Regions from separate parts of the Lysinibacillus sp. CTST325 genome, predicted to be linked through region 2. Evidence: riboswitches for the same ligand, from Rfam matches in the RefSeq annotation. Region 2 holds a riboswitch; the other holds the start of a gene.
The links. Region 2 has a riboswitch for glycine ahead of ACYQ73_RS21975 (amino acid permease). Riboswitches for the same ligand answer to the same signal wherever they lie in the genome.
Positions count from the first base shown of each region.

Region 1: it holds a riboswitch for glycine, as region 2 does, so the genes downstream of both, gcvT (glycine cleavage system aminomethyltransferase GcvT) here and ACYQ73_RS21975 (amino acid permease) in region 2, are expected to answer to the same signal.

Region 1 covers NZ_BAAFHO010000011.1:93,668-101,976, forward strand. The annotation lists gene ACYQ73_RS20745 (FtsK/SpoIIIE domain-containing protein) at 1-474, shown strand, start outside; gene ACYQ73_RS20750 (replication-relaxation family protein) at 413-1,009, shown strand; gene ACYQ73_RS20755 (hypothetical protein) at 1,023-1,556, shown strand; partial or broken gene ACYQ73_RS20760 (ATPase, T2SS/T4P/T4SS family) at 1,637-2,221, shown strand; gene comGB (competence type IV pilus assembly protein ComGB) at 2,199-3,272, shown strand; gene comGC (competence type IV pilus major pilin ComGC) at 3,283-3,621, shown strand; gene comGD (competence type IV pilus minor pilin ComGD) at 3,621-4,061, shown strand; gene ACYQ73_RS20780 (hypothetical protein) at 4,054-4,371, shown strand; gene comGF (competence type IV pilus minor pilin ComGF) at 4,364-4,789, shown strand; gene ACYQ73_RS20790 (hypothetical protein) at 4,767-4,967, shown strand; gene ACYQ73_RS20795 (shikimate kinase) at 4,987-5,502, shown strand; glycine riboswitch at 5,647-5,739, shown strand; gene gcvT (glycine cleavage system aminomethyltransferase GcvT) at 6,009-7,112, shown strand; gene gcvPA (aminomethyl-transferring glycine dehydrogenase subunit GcvPA) at 7,138-8,309, shown strand, end outside.
Region 2 covers NZ_BAAFHO010000013.1:14,148-22,456, forward strand. The annotation lists gene ACYQ73_RS21960 (hypothetical protein) at 1-2,706, shown strand, start outside; partial or broken gene ACYQ73_RS21965 (amidohydrolase) at 2,950-3,207, shown strand; gene ACYQ73_RS21970 (glutaminase) at 3,507-4,475, shown strand; gene ACYQ73_RS21975 (amino acid permease) at 4,763-6,112, opposite strand; glycine riboswitch at 6,275-6,351, opposite strand; gene ACYQ73_RS21980 (rhodanese-like domain-containing protein) at 6,875-7,258, opposite strand; gene ACYQ73_RS21985 (lipoate--protein ligase family protein) at 7,623-8,309, shown strand, end outside.

The DNA of each region.
Region 1 (8,309 bases), on a different contig from region 2:
AAAGAAAGATATTTCATTATTGTTGATGAGGTTGGAGAATTAAATCCAGCTGAAGCTGTTACAAGAGAAGAAAAATTATTAAAGCAGCAATGCCAAACAATCATGTCACAGATTTCGAGATTAGGTGCTGGACTTGGTTTTCGACAAATACTTGCTACACAATATCCAACAGGTGACGTAATCCCTCGTCAATGCAAACAAAATTCAGATGCTAAATTATCCTTCAGGGTACAATCCGCAACAGCTTCTAGGGTTGTATTAGATGAAACTGGTGCAGAACTCCTTCCACAAATCAAGGGTAGAGCAATATACCAAACCGCAGATAAACGTGAAATCCTACAAACTCCACTTATTACTTCAGATATTATTCAATCCACTATCCTTCCACACATTAATGAGGAGGAGGTAACTCATGAGAAAGAAACCTTTATCGAACCGAGAAGAATCGATACTGTTACTTTTACAGAAGTTTGATTTCCTTACTCGTGATCAGTTAAATAAATACCTCAATTTAGGGACTATCCGAAATACGAACAGAGTACTTAATGATTTATCAAACTACCTAGAATGCGTTAGATATGGTTATCAAAGTATTTACTATTTAAATCGCGAAGGAAGATTATATGTTGGATGCAATAAAGTTCGAAAGAAGGGTAGTCATGTTGAACATACAGTAATGCGTAATGATATGTGGTTGTATCAAGGATGTCCATCTGATTGGAAAAATGAAATGAAAATAGATAATAAAAAAACTCATGTAATTGCTGATGCAATGTTCAATAAAAATGGATGTTCTTATTTTCTTGAAGTAGATCATCTACAAACGATGCAAGAGAATCGGTCAAAGGTGTTGAGATACAAAGAATTGATGCCGAATATTGCACTACAGTTGGGCCATTATCCAGTGTTATTGTGGATGACCACAACGGAGTTAAGAAAGAAACAAATAGCTGAAGCGTGTTTTGATTTACCTAACTTTAAAATCTATACAATCAATGATATTAAATAAAGGAGGAATATTGATGTTTAAAAAACGATTTGAAACTGAGGTAGTACCTGCAAGTGAGTACACAGATTTCTCTGATCGATTTGAGGGTGATGAAAAATACGCAACATTAAGACATTTAGCCATAGCTGCATCTGTTCCGGCAATCACAGCTGTAGGCACAGGGCTATTTATGTTTAACAAATTTCATAGCGCAATTTCCTCCATAAACTTACCTGTAGACGTTCCGATTCAACAACATATATTAGCTCCAGCAATGGCACAAATACCATCCGCAGTACCTCTTAATGCTATTGCTCAACCAACCGGAATAATTGCAGATAAGTCACTTGAAATGTTAGCTACAATTTTAGACCCAATGATTCAAGTAATGGTTGCAATATCTTTTCCGGTTGCTTCGGTAATTATGATTGGTGCTTGTTTCTTCTTTATGTTTGGAAACAGTGAACGTGCTTGGAATACAATAATGAATGCTGGACTTGGTTATGTATTAATTCAAATGTCGCCGTTGTTTTTAGAGATACTTAGAGCGATTGGTAAGGCTGTTTAATAGGAAAAGACCACTCCGTGATGGGTGGTCTTAATTTAACAGATATAATAGAAGGAAGACACTTTTTATGAACTTGTACTTTCGTGACAGGTGCGACAGGCTCTGGTAAATCAACATCCTTATATTCTCTAATCCATTACTGTTCGACAGAACTAAATCGACATGTCATTTCATTGGAGGACCCTGTAGAAAATAACCAAGCTAACCTTTTGCAGATTCAGGTAAACGAACGAGCTGGCGTTACATACGCTACAGGATTAAAGGCTATTTTACGCCACTCACCTGACGTCATTATGATAGGTGAAATACGTGATAAAGAGACCGCAAAAATCGCAATTGAGGCAGCTTTAACAGGTCATTTAGTGGTCTCGACAATTCATGCGAAAGATTCGATAAACTGCCTTTATCGATTTATTGACTTAGGCGTTTCAGTTGAAGAACTTCGTCAAACTGTGGTAGGTATTGTTGCTCAAACACTTTTCCAATCACCGATAGTCCAGGAAGAACGCCGTGCATTGTTTGAAATATTAAGCGATGTTCATCTTCAAGTGGCCATCAAAGCAATTATGCAAAAAACTAGCTTTGAGCTACCACATGATTTAACGCTTGCAGGTCAAAAAGAATTGATGGAGAGTCAGATCTATGCGAATAAGAAAGTTTATTGAAAGAATTCGATTAGATTACAAAAAGGCAACAAAATGGCGAGTAAGAGAGCAAGCTCATTTTTTTAGTCGATTAAGCGTGTTAATGGAGGAAGGTTATCTATTTCCACAAGCTATTTCTATTCTATTACCCCATCATATTGAAGCGCATGAAGAAATACAAAAGCTAGTCAATGAAAAACTGAGGCAGGGTGTCGGTGTTTTAGGAGTTTTTGAAGCGTTGCAAATTTCAAAGCAGCATTTAGTAGCTATTACAGTTGCCGAAAACAATGGACATATGATTGAGACCTTAAAAGGTGTGGCAAAGCAAATGGCTTTAAGTGAATCGACGAAGAAAAAATTAATGAAGCTACTCTTATATCCAGTAGTACTGATTATATTTTTGATGCTGTTGTTTTTAGTGTTTCGCACCATATTATATCCTAATATAGAAAAAATGGTAACAAGTCGAACTACTGGCACAGAGGAGACAAGCATTGCTTTGTCAAAAGTATTATTGCATTTTCCTGATGCTTTAATCGTCGTAGGCATAGCAGTAATTTGTAGTATTTTCTTTTTTCACCTTTATCTCAAACGTCGTACGATTGCTCACCGGCTAAATATTATACTAAAAACGCCATTGATTCGAATTTATATACGAATGTCTTTGACGAGACAATTTGCTGCTTATTTAGGAAGTCTACTCCAAAGTGGCTTTTCTTTACAGGCAAGTCTACAAATTTTAGAGGAACAGCGACATCAACCGTTTCTACAATATCTGGCACGATGTATAAAGGAGCGTGTTGTTTTTGGGGATACGCTGACACAAGCTATTCATTTGATGACAGTTTGGCAGATGGATTTCTCAACATTTGTTGAACATGGAGAGCAAAGTGGCTATCTAGGAAAAGAACTGGTACTGTACAGCGAATTATTGACAGAAAAGCAAGAGCAACTATTGCATAAAATCCTTGCGTTCGTGCAACCAACCTTCTTCATCATTATTGCAATATGCATAGTTGCTGCATATGTAAGTTTATTATTACCGATATATCACATGATTGAACTAGTATAGGAGGATAATAATGAAACGGATAAAGCAGCAAGCTGGATTTACATTGATCGAAATGCTCATCGTTTTACTAATTATTTCTATATTAATTTTAATAACAATCCCTAATGTTACGAAACATTTTGCCACCGTCGATGAGAAGGGCTGTAAAGCGTATATCTCTATGGTGCAGGGGCAGGTAGAGGCGTATCGAGTAGATTTTATGGCTTATCCAACAATTGAAGATTTGGTAGCAAAAGGCTATTTAAAGAAGAATGAAACGACCTGTCCTAACAAAGAAGAGATAATGATCACTAAAGATGGAGAGGTGCGATTGGCGAAGTCTTCTTCCAATAATGGATCTAGTAATTGATGGATACTATAAAAAGTGAGCGTGGCTTTACGTTAGTTGAAATGCTCATTGTATTGTTTATCGTTATGTGTTTGTCAGCGATTGTCGTAAAGTATTCGGTAAAAGCAGAGGAAACTAGGGAGCTTGAGCGATTCTTCACACAAATTCAATTAGATTTGCAATATATACAAACGTATAGTATGCACCAAAGGGAATACATTTCGATGAAGTTTGAGAGCTCATCAAAAAGATATATCATTAAAAAGGATTTTTATACAGAATTATATGAACGCCCTTTTCCTAAAGGGGTTGAGGTCATTCTTTCTACAAGTTCAATTTACACGATTATGTACAATTACAATGGAAACGTCATGACCCCAGGGACTGTTTATTTTAAAACGCCTCAAGGCACTAAAAAGGTTGTGATTACGTTAGGACGAGGGAGATCGAGAGTTGAATGAATCTGGTTATTCATTTGTAGAAACGATTCTATCAATAGCCATTGTTATGTTATTATGCACGACATTAATACCGATCAGCTATATGATGAAATCGACTCTTTATAACAAGAAGATAGAAGTTATCGCAGCTGAAACAGCCTATGAAGGCTTAAAGCGTTATCGCTATTTACAGCAAACAGAAGGCACTAATACCGTTGAAAATGTAGATTTTCAATGGTCTATGAATGGACAGGGGATATGTGTAAGTTTTAAAAATACACGAGAATTACGTAAAAAATGTATACAACTGACAGGTGAAGTCGATGAATGAACGAGGCTATACATTATTAGAAGCGTTATTTCAATTAGTGGTTTTTGTGCTTATTGCACAACTTGTTGTGTTCATTATGCTTTGGTTTGCAGAAATGAAAACAACAGTACTAACTGATGAACAATCAAAGTGGGAGCTTTTTGTTTATGATTTGAATATGTCTTTAAATGATATTTCTTCATTTACGATTCGACAAGACCAAAAGAGAATAACCTTCCAGGAAGCAGATACTATTCATAATATTGATTGTTATAGCAATTTAATTCGTGATCAAGTAAATGGTGGTCATGTACCAATGCTAATTGGTATTAATAAATGTCAATTCCAATTTGAAAATGATATGTTAACAGTAGCTGTTGAACTTCCAAGTGGTATCAAAAAGGAGCGAACTTTCTATGTTCCAGTTATTAAAAAATGACAGAGGGGCTATTTTTTTAATCGCAATTGCATTATTATTTTTTGTAACTACTTTTGTTCTTACGTATTGTACGTCTTATGAGATTCAGTTTCGGACATATGATGACCTAGAAAAGCTGAATATTCGAGCTACGATAAATTTATTAGGACAAATTTTGTCAGACAGTGTAGAATCGTAGTTATAAGAAGGTGATTCGAATGCGAAAAATATATTTAGTTGGTTTTATGGGCTCCGGAAAAAGTGCGTTAGGAAGACGTTTAAGCTATTTGTTAAAGATGCCATATTATGATATGGATCATGAGATTGTACGGCAGCAAGGAATGACAATTCCACAGATATTTGAAAAATACGGAGAAGCACGTTTTCGAGAAATAGAAACAGAATTTTTGAAAAATTTCCGAGACGAAGCTTGTATTATTTCAACAGGTGGTGGAGTTGCAATCAATGCTGAAAATCGAAAAATAATGAGACGCAGTGGGCTCGTGTTTTTTTTAGATGCGACATTCGAAGATATATACAAACGAATACAGCACGATCCGAACAGACCAATTGTACAGAGTTCAACGAAAGAGGAGCTAGAGAAGCTGTATCACTACAGAAGAAGATTCTATCGTGAAACAGGCCATATACAAGTGTTAACAGAAGGCAGAACACTCCGCCAAATTCTTGAGTATTTAGTATTCCAAGTCAAAAGGCTAAAAGGCGAACATTAATGGGAATAAATGAAATTAATGTTCGTGTTTTGATATAGATTAAAAAATGATTGCCTTTTCAATGCAATTAATGTTAGGATATAGACAAATAAGTAACTAAATGTTCATTGAATACTAAATAGTACCAAGAGGAATCTTGGGCGGATGATTGTGCGGGGAGAGCACGTGTAGACGTCACCGAAGGAGCAAATAACAAAATGTTATGAATCTCTCAGGTAAAAGGACTCGTACAAGACGCAACTCTGGAGAGAGCTGTAGTACTACAGCCACCAAAGGGGAAAGCCGGCTGATTGGCATTGTAGTAATGCGAGCCAGTCTGGTGTAACTTTCAGGTTTAAGGACAGAGAATCCCGAAAAGGGGTTCGTCTGTCTTTTTTTATGTCTACATGTTTTGCTTGTTAATTCCTTATTTAGATGAACAAACAGGGGGAGCATGATTGCACGAATAAAAAGCAGACGAACTACTACCAGTAAAAAATGTAACTACCATTAAGGGGGCAAAAATAATGACGAATGAATTAAAGCGTACACCTCTATTTGAAGAATATGCAAAGTATGGTGGTAAAACAATCGACTTCGGTGGATGGGAATTACCAGTGCAATTCTCTTCTATTAAAGAAGAGCATGATGCAGTACGTAATCGTGCTGGCTTATTTGATGTATCACATATGGGTGAAATTTTAGTAGCTGGACCTAATTCACTAGATTTTTTACAAAATCTTTTGACAAATGATATTTCAAAAATTGCAGTAGGTCAAGCGCAATATAATGCAATGTGCTATGAAGATGGTGGCGTTGTTGATGATTTATTAACGTATAAATTAGCAGACAATCATTATTTATTGTGCGTAAATGCGTCAAATATTGAAAAAGATTATGATTGGATGTTGGAAAATCAACATCAATATGATGTGACGATTGACAATCAATCAGATGCTTATGCACAAATTGCCCTGCAAGGTCCATTAGCAGAAGAGGTTCTTCAAACATTAACAGACACTGATTTAAAAACAATTAAATACTTCCGTTTCCAAGCAGACGTTGAAGTTGCTGGTCATAAAGCATTAGTATCTCGTAGCGGTTACACAGGTGAAGATGGTTTTGAATTATACGGCTCTCCAGAAGATATTAAAGCTTTATGGAATGAAATTTTAGAGGCTGGAAAAGACAAAGGCGTTGTTCCAGCAGGTTTAGGTTGCCGAGATACACTTCGTTTTGAAGCAGGTCTTCCATTATACGGGCAAGAGCTATCAGCGACAATTTCACCTCTTGAGGCTGGTATTGGTTTTGCTGTGAAATTAAATAAAGAGGATTTTCTTGGTCATGATGCATTAGCTGAACAAAAAGAAAATGGACTGTCACGTAAAATTGTAGGCATTGAAATGATCGATAAAGGAATTCCTCGTCATGGCTACAAAGTGTTTAAGGATGGTAAGGAAATCGGTGAAGTAACAACTGGTACACAGCTTCCTTCCTCTAAACGTAATGTTGGTCACGCGTTAATTGACAGCCAATTCACAACTATCGGAACTGAATTAGAAATTGAAATTCGTGGTAAGCACTTAAAGGTAGTAGCAGTTGAAACACCGTTTTACAAGCGTTCAAAATAAAAGTTGAAAAGAGGGACCTACATTTATGAAACATCGTTATTTACCAATGACGGAGCAAGATAAACAAGAAATGTTAGACGTAATTGGCGTATCCTCAGTTGATGAGTTATTTGGGGATATTCCAGAAAAAGTACGTTTTAAAGGCCTATATGATATTAAAGAAGCAAAATCTGAATCAGCTTTATTAAAAGAATTAACGGCACTAGCTGCGAAAAATAAAGATACAAATGCTAACGTATCGTTTTTAGGTGCAGGCGTATACAACCACTATAAACCAATTATCGTGGACCATGTTATTTCTCGTTCAGAGTTTTACACAGCGTATACTCCATATCAACCAGAAATTTCACAAGGGGAATTACAAGCAATTTTTGAATTCCAAACGATGATTGCAGAGCTTACAGGTATGGATCTTGCAAACTCTTCTATGTATGACGGAGGAACAGCATTAGCGGAAGCGGGTATGCTGGCAGCTGGACATACACGCCGTAAGAAAATATTAGTATCTGAGGCGGTTCATCCTGAGTATCGTGATGTCGTTGCTACATATGCATACGGTCAATCCATTGAAATTGTTACTGTTCCACAAAAAGATGGTGTGACAGATGTAGAAGCTTTAAAAGAACTAATTGATGACAATACGGCAGCTGTTATTACACAGTATCCTAACTTCTTTGGTCAAATAGAGGACTTACAAGTAATTGGTGATATTGCGCATGAGGCAAAAAGTTTATTTGTTGTATCTTCAAACCCACTTGCACTAGGAATTTTAACACCACCTGGTAAGCTAGGTGCTGATATTTGTGTAGGGGATGCACAGGTCTTCGGTATTTCTGAAGCATTCGGTGGTCCACACTGTGGTTTCTTTGCAGTAACAACGAAGCTAATGCGTAAAGTTCCTGGTCGTCTTGTTGGTGAAACAGTAGATGGTGAAGGTCGTCGTGGTTATGTTTTAACATTACAAGCACGTGAACAACATATCCGTCGTGATAAAGCAACGTCTAATATTTGTTCGAACCAAGCGCTTCTTGCACTTGCTGCTTCTGTAGCGATGACTGCTCTAGGTAAGCAAGGCGTTCGTGAAATGGCTATGCAAAATATCGCCAAAACTCGCTATGCTAAAAATGCCTTTGAAGCGGCAGGTTTCACAGTAGCATTCCAAGGTGCACACTTTAACGAAATCGTTGTGAAAACAAA
Region 2 (8,309 bases):
ATTGTTAAAGGTTATCAGTGGTATTATGTAGATGGTTCTAACGATTCAACGAACAAACCAATCTCTGGTGCCACAACAGCGTCATTTACAATACCAGTTGAAGCGGCAGGCAAAGCAGTTTTCGTGGAAGCGACTACAACAAATGGCGATAAGTATAAGAGTGAACCCCGTTCGATTAATGAACTAAAACTTTCAATAACTGCACCAAGAATTGATAGTAGTTCAAATTATGCAGTACCTGGTGAATTGGTACAAGTCTCAGGTGCAATGGTAACCGATGATGCCGGAGCAAAGTTACAAAGCAGTCAGATTACATATAGCTATCAATGGTTTTATAAAGTTGGTGAATCCTTCACAATTATTGATGGAGCTACTAACGACACATACAGAATTCCTAATAATGCTTTAAATAATGGCATCACAGATATAATGGTTAATGTAAAGGCTAAGGTAGGAACTACTTTCGTTGAATCGGAGTTTTCTAGTGTGGTAACCGTATCTAACGAACCATCTGAGTCAATGATGAAGGAAATAAAAACTTTACTAATAAATGACAACAAATATAATGTAACAAGTCTAGAATCTTTTAAGGCAGAAGTAACGGCATTAGAAAGTAAATATCAGGCACTATCAACTGCAGCAAAGGCGAATGTGACAAATTATGATGTATTAAAGAGAGCAGCTGCAGATGTAGATTTAATTAGCAAATTAAATGAGAAAGTAGATAAGGTAAAAGAGGTTAATGAAAAAGACCTACCGAAATATTTAAAAGACATCGATGAGTCCTATGGTAAGTTTGATTTATTACAACGTAGCTTAGATTTAAATGATGCCTTATACAATAGCATTAAAAACATTTTGATAGATCCGTCACATATCGAAGAATTTAAAGAAGTTAGAAGACTTAATCAAGCAATTGTTGACTTGTTAGCACATAAAAATTCTTTTGTTACGTATGTACCTACTAGCATAGAATCTTTAAAATCAGCAGTTGAAACAATTGAAAAGGATATAGCAAAGTTATCTCAAAATTACCGAGCAACTGTTCAAAATCAAGCAATTTTAAGTGATGCTAAGTCGGATATTAAAAAGGTTGAACAATTTATTAAACTTTTCGATAAGCTGTCACAAAATGATTCACCTAGCAAACAGGTGACTACAGCAAAATCAATACGTACGTCTTATGAAAAGTTAACTTATAAACAACTTCAACTTGTACCAGCAAAATATATGAGTACATTACTTCAAGCAGAAAACGCAGAAAATAGTCAAATTGACAGATTAAATATCGAGATTGACAATTATGTAGGCGATGCTGATGACAGTTACCCAATTGATCCGTCAGTAACTACTTGGCAAAGTCATGTTAATAATGTAAACCGTATTATTAATGAATATAAGGGCTTAACAAAAAATTCAACGGCTAAAATTGTCGGATATGATAGCATGGTAACCCTGCAAAAAGATTTTAAAGCAGCTGAAAAAATTATTAAGGACATGGACGCCTATCAAAAGCTATCAGTAACGCCAGGGGTAGCCGAAAGTAAGTTGAAAACTAACTATACTAATGTATTGAAAGCTTATAATAAGTTAACTAGTCTACAACAATCACTTGTATATAACGCAAACGATTTTTTATTGAATCCTCCGACTATTACAGTTGATTTAAATGGGAAGGAACCTGCTGATAAGGCTGCTGCATTGGCATTAAAGGCTGATGTTGATAAGCTTGCTGATGTAACGAAATATACATTTGCTCAATTTGAATCAGCTGTTAATGCAGCAACAACAAAATATAAAAACCTATCTTCCGCTGGACGAAAGTACGTAACAAACTATTATTTATTAACAGCGGCTAGTAAAGATCTTTCTGGTGTGAAGTCATTCCATAAAAAAGTGCAAACTGCAAGAGAAGAAAAAGATGCTACGAAACAGGCGAAAAAAATTCAAACAGTACAAACTGCTTATGCTAAGCTACCTGCAAATCAACAGTATTTAGCAAAACAGCAATATGAAGACTTGCTCAATCATCGTTTAGAAGATGTGAATGCACCAGATATTACAAAGTTAAATAATGAAATTGCAAAAATTGTCTCAAATGATACGTATACAGTTTCAAAGGAAAAAATTAATGAGCTTTCAACGCAATATAATAAGCTAAGCTCTAGTGATAAAAAACGTATTACGAATGCTGCCATCTTAACAACAGCAGTTTCTGATGTAAAAAAAGTAGAATCATTTATGAAGACATATGAAAAATCATTTACTAGTAACCCAACGACGGTCATCAAAGCTTTTGATAAGCTAACATCAAAACAAATGAGTTTAGTTAGTCCAGAAATACGACAATCTATTATTGAAAAAAATAAAGATCAACAACAGTCTAATGAAGTTGCTTTAAAATTAGTTGAATCCATTAATTCATTGCTTGTAAATGGTGAATATATTGATGACTTGGAGACGAAAGTGAAAGAAATTCGTGCAGCATATGATAATCTGAGTGCTTCCGAAAAGAGCGTCGTGAAAAATTATTCTAATCTAACACAGGCCGAGAGTGATTTGAAAAAGGTAGCCGAGGTTCATGCTCTTTACGTACCTTCGACAGAAGACAATGCAGCAGCACGTAAAACTTGGCAAACTGCATATGGTAAGCTCTCGAAAAAATTAGAAATTTTATATAAGAAGATGTACGCAAACGATTTATAAAAAATAGTTTAAACCCAAACCCCGGATAAAGAAATTTATTCGGGGTTTTTTTGTGTGCCTGGAAGGAGGATGTCGATAAAAATTAAAAGTTGGGTGATAAAACGTGAAAGTTAGTCGATAAAATTCAAAAGTTCGGTGATAAAATGTAAAAGTTAGTTGATAAAATTCAAAAGTTGGGTAATAAACACAAAAGTGTTCCGATGAAATTCATAAGTTGGATGACATTATGTGGAGAGAGGAAAAATATCTTGGCATCCTGGTACTTTTACATCTGTTATGACTTACGCCTCTCTAGCAAACTATGCGGCTACTTTTAAGTTTACGGAGAAAAGTAGCTGCGTGTACCAAATTTAGGAAGAACTGCGTTAGATGCAGTTGAACTCATGAATGTTGGGGTAAACTAATATCATTCCAGAAGAGCGCGTGCATTATTCGGTTACAAACATAGGAGAATCGTCTCCAAATGTCGTTCAACCATATGCAGAGGTGACATACTTAGTGATTTAGGAATGTCAACTTATGAAATAGACTGCTGTTGATTTTTATTGACAATCCAGCACTTATTGAAGAAGCAAAAAAGAATGGCAGGAACTCTGGATGGGGGACTTATGTTTTGCTAATTCTAGAAGGCAAAGCCTCAAAAACTTTAAAAAGTCTTTAAAAAGTTATACCAAATAGAGTCTTCGTAGGGTAAACTATGGAGGCTCTGTTTTTGCCTATTATTAAGTTTTTATCTTAGTAAAGTGTACTTATTGAGTAGTTATGGCGTAAAATGCCGTTTTTTGAAAGGAGATCACAAAATGCCGACAGAACATATCAATCATAATAATCACCTTGCGGCAGAATGGGTGAAACAGTTTCGCCCTTATGCTAAAGAGGGACAATGTGCAAGCTATATTCCCGCATTAGCGGAGAAAGATCCAAATCAATTAGCGATTTCAATTATCGGTACTAATAATGAGGAAATGAAAGCCGGAGAGACAACTGAATTATTTACTCTGCAAAGTGTTTCGAAAGTCGTTACATTTATTTTAGCATGTATGGAACGGGGATTACCTTATGTTTTAGAACGAGTAGATGTTGAACCTACAGGTGACACCTTCAATTCAATCATTCGTCTAGAAAGCCATCAGCCTGGAAAACCTTTTAATCCAATGATTAATGCAGGAGCGATTACAGTATCCTCTATGCTTGACGGAAATTCACCGCAAGAGAAGGTTTCAAAAATCCTTCAATTTTTAGAACAAATCGTTGGCAAGGAATTAAAGGTTAACGAAGAGGTTTATCAATCTGAGTGGCAAACTGCCAATCGAAACCGTTCATTAGCCTATTATTTAATGGATTCTGGCTTTTTAGACTGTCCTGTAGAAGAAGCATTAGAGGTTTATTTGAAACAATGTGCTATTGAAGTAAATGTTTCAGATTTGGCGATGATTGGTTTAGTCATTGCCAATGATGGCTATCATCCTTTATTAAAAACGCAGCTATTTCCTAAACAAGTAGCAAAATTAGCGAAGGCATTGATGGTTACTTGCGGGATGTATAATGCTTCTGGTAAATTTGCTGCATTTATAGGATTACCCGCTAAAAGTGGTGTCTCTGGAGCGATTTTAGCGGCTGTACCAAGTCACGCAGGCTTAGATTCACCTTTTCCTACTGGCTGCGGTATCGGCATTTATGGACCAGCAATTGATGACATCGGAAACAGTGTAGCCGGAGTGAATTTACTAAAGCATATTGCTACCGAGTGGAATATGAATATTTTTTAACTTCTTTCAGCAGGTGTTTAAACATCCTGTGAAAAAGAGCAACTCAGTCTAAGAACGCCACGTCCTGTGGCAACGACTGAGTGTCCAGCAGCACGTTGGCCCAAAGCCGATTCCGGACGCAATTATGTCGAGGCATAATTGATTCAATCAAAGGAAGATGACTTCAGTAAATGGAGTCATCTTTTTTATGATTTTATTTTGCACTTGATTCTATCGTTAATTAGCGATAAAAAAGTCCTGAATAGGATCACTTTCTTTAAAAGTGTCACTATCCAGGACAATTCACCTTAGCGTATTGGTTTCTTTCTTTTCATTTTATAAATAATCATTAGTATGATAAACCAAATTGGTGTTAACAGTAATGCGGTACGTGTTGCCTCTGAAATGAACATGACTACTAATAAAAATGCAAAAAAGGCAAGTACTAAATAGTTCACGAATGGAGTAAAAGGTGCTTTGAAAATCGATGCTTCATGAAGTGCGCGATTTTTACGTTTATAAATGATATGAGAGATTAATATAATACTCCACACCCATATAAAGCAAATAGCACTAATCGTTGTAACAACACTAAAGGCGTTTTCAGGCATTAATTTACTTAGTAATGCACCAGCGGAAACTACAATTGCAGAAACAACGAGTGCGTTACTTGGCACACTGTTTTTATTGAGCTTTGCAAACTTTGGCGAAGCTTGCTTGTTGTTTCCAAGATTAAAAAGCATGCGACTAGTAGAAAATAAACCACTATTACCGGCAGAAGCAGCAGATGTTAGGACGACAAAATTAATAATACCTGCAGCAATTGGAATACCGGCTAGTGTAAATACTTGTACAAATGGGCTACTTGATGCAGACATTTCATACCAAGGATTAATGCATAAAATAACAAATAACGCTCCTACATAGAATAATAAAATGCGTAATGGAATTTTATTAATGGCAGAAGGAATATTCTTTTTAGGATTGGCCGTTTCTGCAGCAGAAACTCCTACTAACTCGACACCAACAAAGGCGAAAACAACCATTTGGAATGCCATTAGGAAACCGTATAGGCCGTTCGGGAATAACCCGCCATGTGCCCAAAGATTTTCAACTGTCACTGTGCCAGAACTTGTTTGAAAGCCTGTAAATAACATGATTAGGCCAATAACAATCAGTGCCACAATGGTGATGACTTTTATAAGGGCAAACCAAAATTCTAGTTCGCCAAATAGTTTTACAGTTAACAAATTCAAAATTAGTAATAGTACTAAACAGCCGATTGCAGGCACCCATTGAGGTATATCAAACCAATAATGTGTATAAACGCCGACAGCAATAATATCTGCCATAGCGGTCATGATCCAGCAGAACCAGTATGTCCAGCCAGTGATGTAACCTGCCCAAGGTCCTATGTATTCGGATGCAAAATCAGTAAATGATGTATAGCCAGCATTCGATAATAATAATTCACCTAATGCCCGCATAACAAAAAATAAGGCGGTTCCGACGATGAGATAGGCAAAGATAATGGAAGGTCCCGCTAAAGCAATAGCTTTACCTGATCCTAAAAATAAACCAGTACCTATTGTTCCGCCAATCGCAATGAGTTGCACATGGCGATTTTTTAATTCACGTTTTAATTGTTGTTGTTCCACGTTGATCCCCCTCAAAGATACGTAAAAACTATGACTGGAAAATAAAAAAGAGACTAGTAGTGACACTAGTCTCGTAAACGACAGAATAACAAATACCGATTGCGAATGTTGTATGTAAAAAAGAAAACACCCGTATGGTATAGCTTTCATGTTGAAAGTTGATATTACTCCTCTGTCCTTTTGCCTGAGATAGTGAACCCTTCGGCGACGCAAAATGCGCTCTCTCCAGAACTGCTCCTGCTATAGTGTTATCCATAGCATTCATAGCTTGTATTGTATGTCTGTATGACATTATTTTAAGATATTATAAATCCTATCAGTGCCTACTTAATTATTCAAGGATAAATTACAGACATTTTCAGAAAAAAAGAAGAATGGAGTTCATCTAGGTAAATACTTTACGAAAAATAGTATTTTTAGACATATGTTAATTTAAGGATAATGTTTAATTCGAGGTATATGGTGTTGAAAGAGGTGGGAATTGGAACTAGCTTAGGAAGCGGTTGGCATTTTGGCAAAGGAATGTGAATGAGAGCATAGTGTCTTTCGTTGCTTTAACTTACTTGTCAGACGTTAAACAATATATATATATAATATAGTAGAAACTCAGAATTTTTCGCAAAAAGAAACCATCTCATAGTTATTTGAGATGGTTTCTTTTTGCTTAAAACAAAGTGATATAGGTAAATATAAATAAATTTACCTAGTTTCCATGAGTAGGTTTATTGATATTAGTCACTATTGTCTTATTGATTTTTAATTTTATTTTTTGGACTTTATTTTACCTGTCCAAGTACGGAAGCCGCCTTGAAGTTGATAAATTTGGTTGTAGCCACGTTTTTTAAGAAATAGAGCAGCACGTGAGCTACGGCCTGTATTTTGACAGTATAAATATACTGGTAAATCTGGGCGAATTTCTTTGTGACGTTGACGTAGTGTAGTTGAAGGAACATTGCGTGCACCAAGGATGTGACCAGCATCAAATTCTTTTTGTTCACGTACGTCGATAAGCTGTGCTTTACGATAGCCTTCAATAAATTGTTCTTGTGTTAGGTTCGTTACGGCTTTTTTTAGTCGTAGAGCATTAATGCCGATATAAGCAATTACAACTACTAAAATAACGCCGATTGTGATAAGTATGTTCAACAAAATTTCTTACCCCTTTCTATCTTCTTTATTATTATAAAAGATGCGCTAGCGATAGTCCAATGAGTTTGATAAAATTAATTAGATTGTGGCTAGAATTAATCTATCTATATTTATGGATGTTATTAGTGAAAGGTCACAGAATCATTCCACCACTATTCTTGGACTAGGATGGATGATTGCTTTAATAAAGAATAGAACTAAACGCAAAGTGTCAAAATGAGGCGGAGAGTATCCTTTGGGCTTATCTGACTCCACCAAGAAAGCGCACAGCCGACGGAAATCTACCTCACGTTATGGTGATGAGACTTATTTTTGTACACGATCGCTAATGTTCAATTAAATATTTGTAGGAGATGAAAATATGACAACTTGGTATTTTCTTAATTCAGGGAAATGTAGCCCTTCTTTTAATATGGCTTTAGATGAAGCATTACTTGATTGGCATAGTGAAGGTTTAATTCCGCCAGTCATTCGTTTTTACGAATGGGAGCCAGCAACACTTTCGATTGGCTATTTTCAGCAGGCGAAAAGAGATATCAATTTAGAAGCCGTACGAGAACAAGGACTAGGCTTTGTTCGCCGACCAACAGGTGGTAGAGCAGTTTTACATGAACATGAGTTGACATATAGCGTCATTGTTTCGGAAAGCTATCCAGATATGCCTGAATCAGTGACGGAGGCATATAGAGTGTTAAGTGAAGGTATATTGCAAGGTTTTCATAATCTAGGGATGGATGCTTATTTTAGTGTACCTGATACAGAAGAACAAAGAGCAGACTTAAAGAAACCAAAAAGCGCAGTTTGCTTTGATGCGCCAAGCTGGTATGAGCTTGTTGTAGAAGGTAAAAAAGTAGCTGGTAGTGCACAAACTCGTCAAAAAGGTGTTATTTTACAGCATGGAGCTATTTTACTTGATTTAGATCAGGAGAAATTATTGTCTGTTTTTAATTTTTCAAGTGAAGAAGCGAAGGACCGTATGCGTAGAAAGATGCCCGAGAAAGCGGTTGCTATCAATAACCTTGTTAAAGAACCTGTGACTATTGAACAA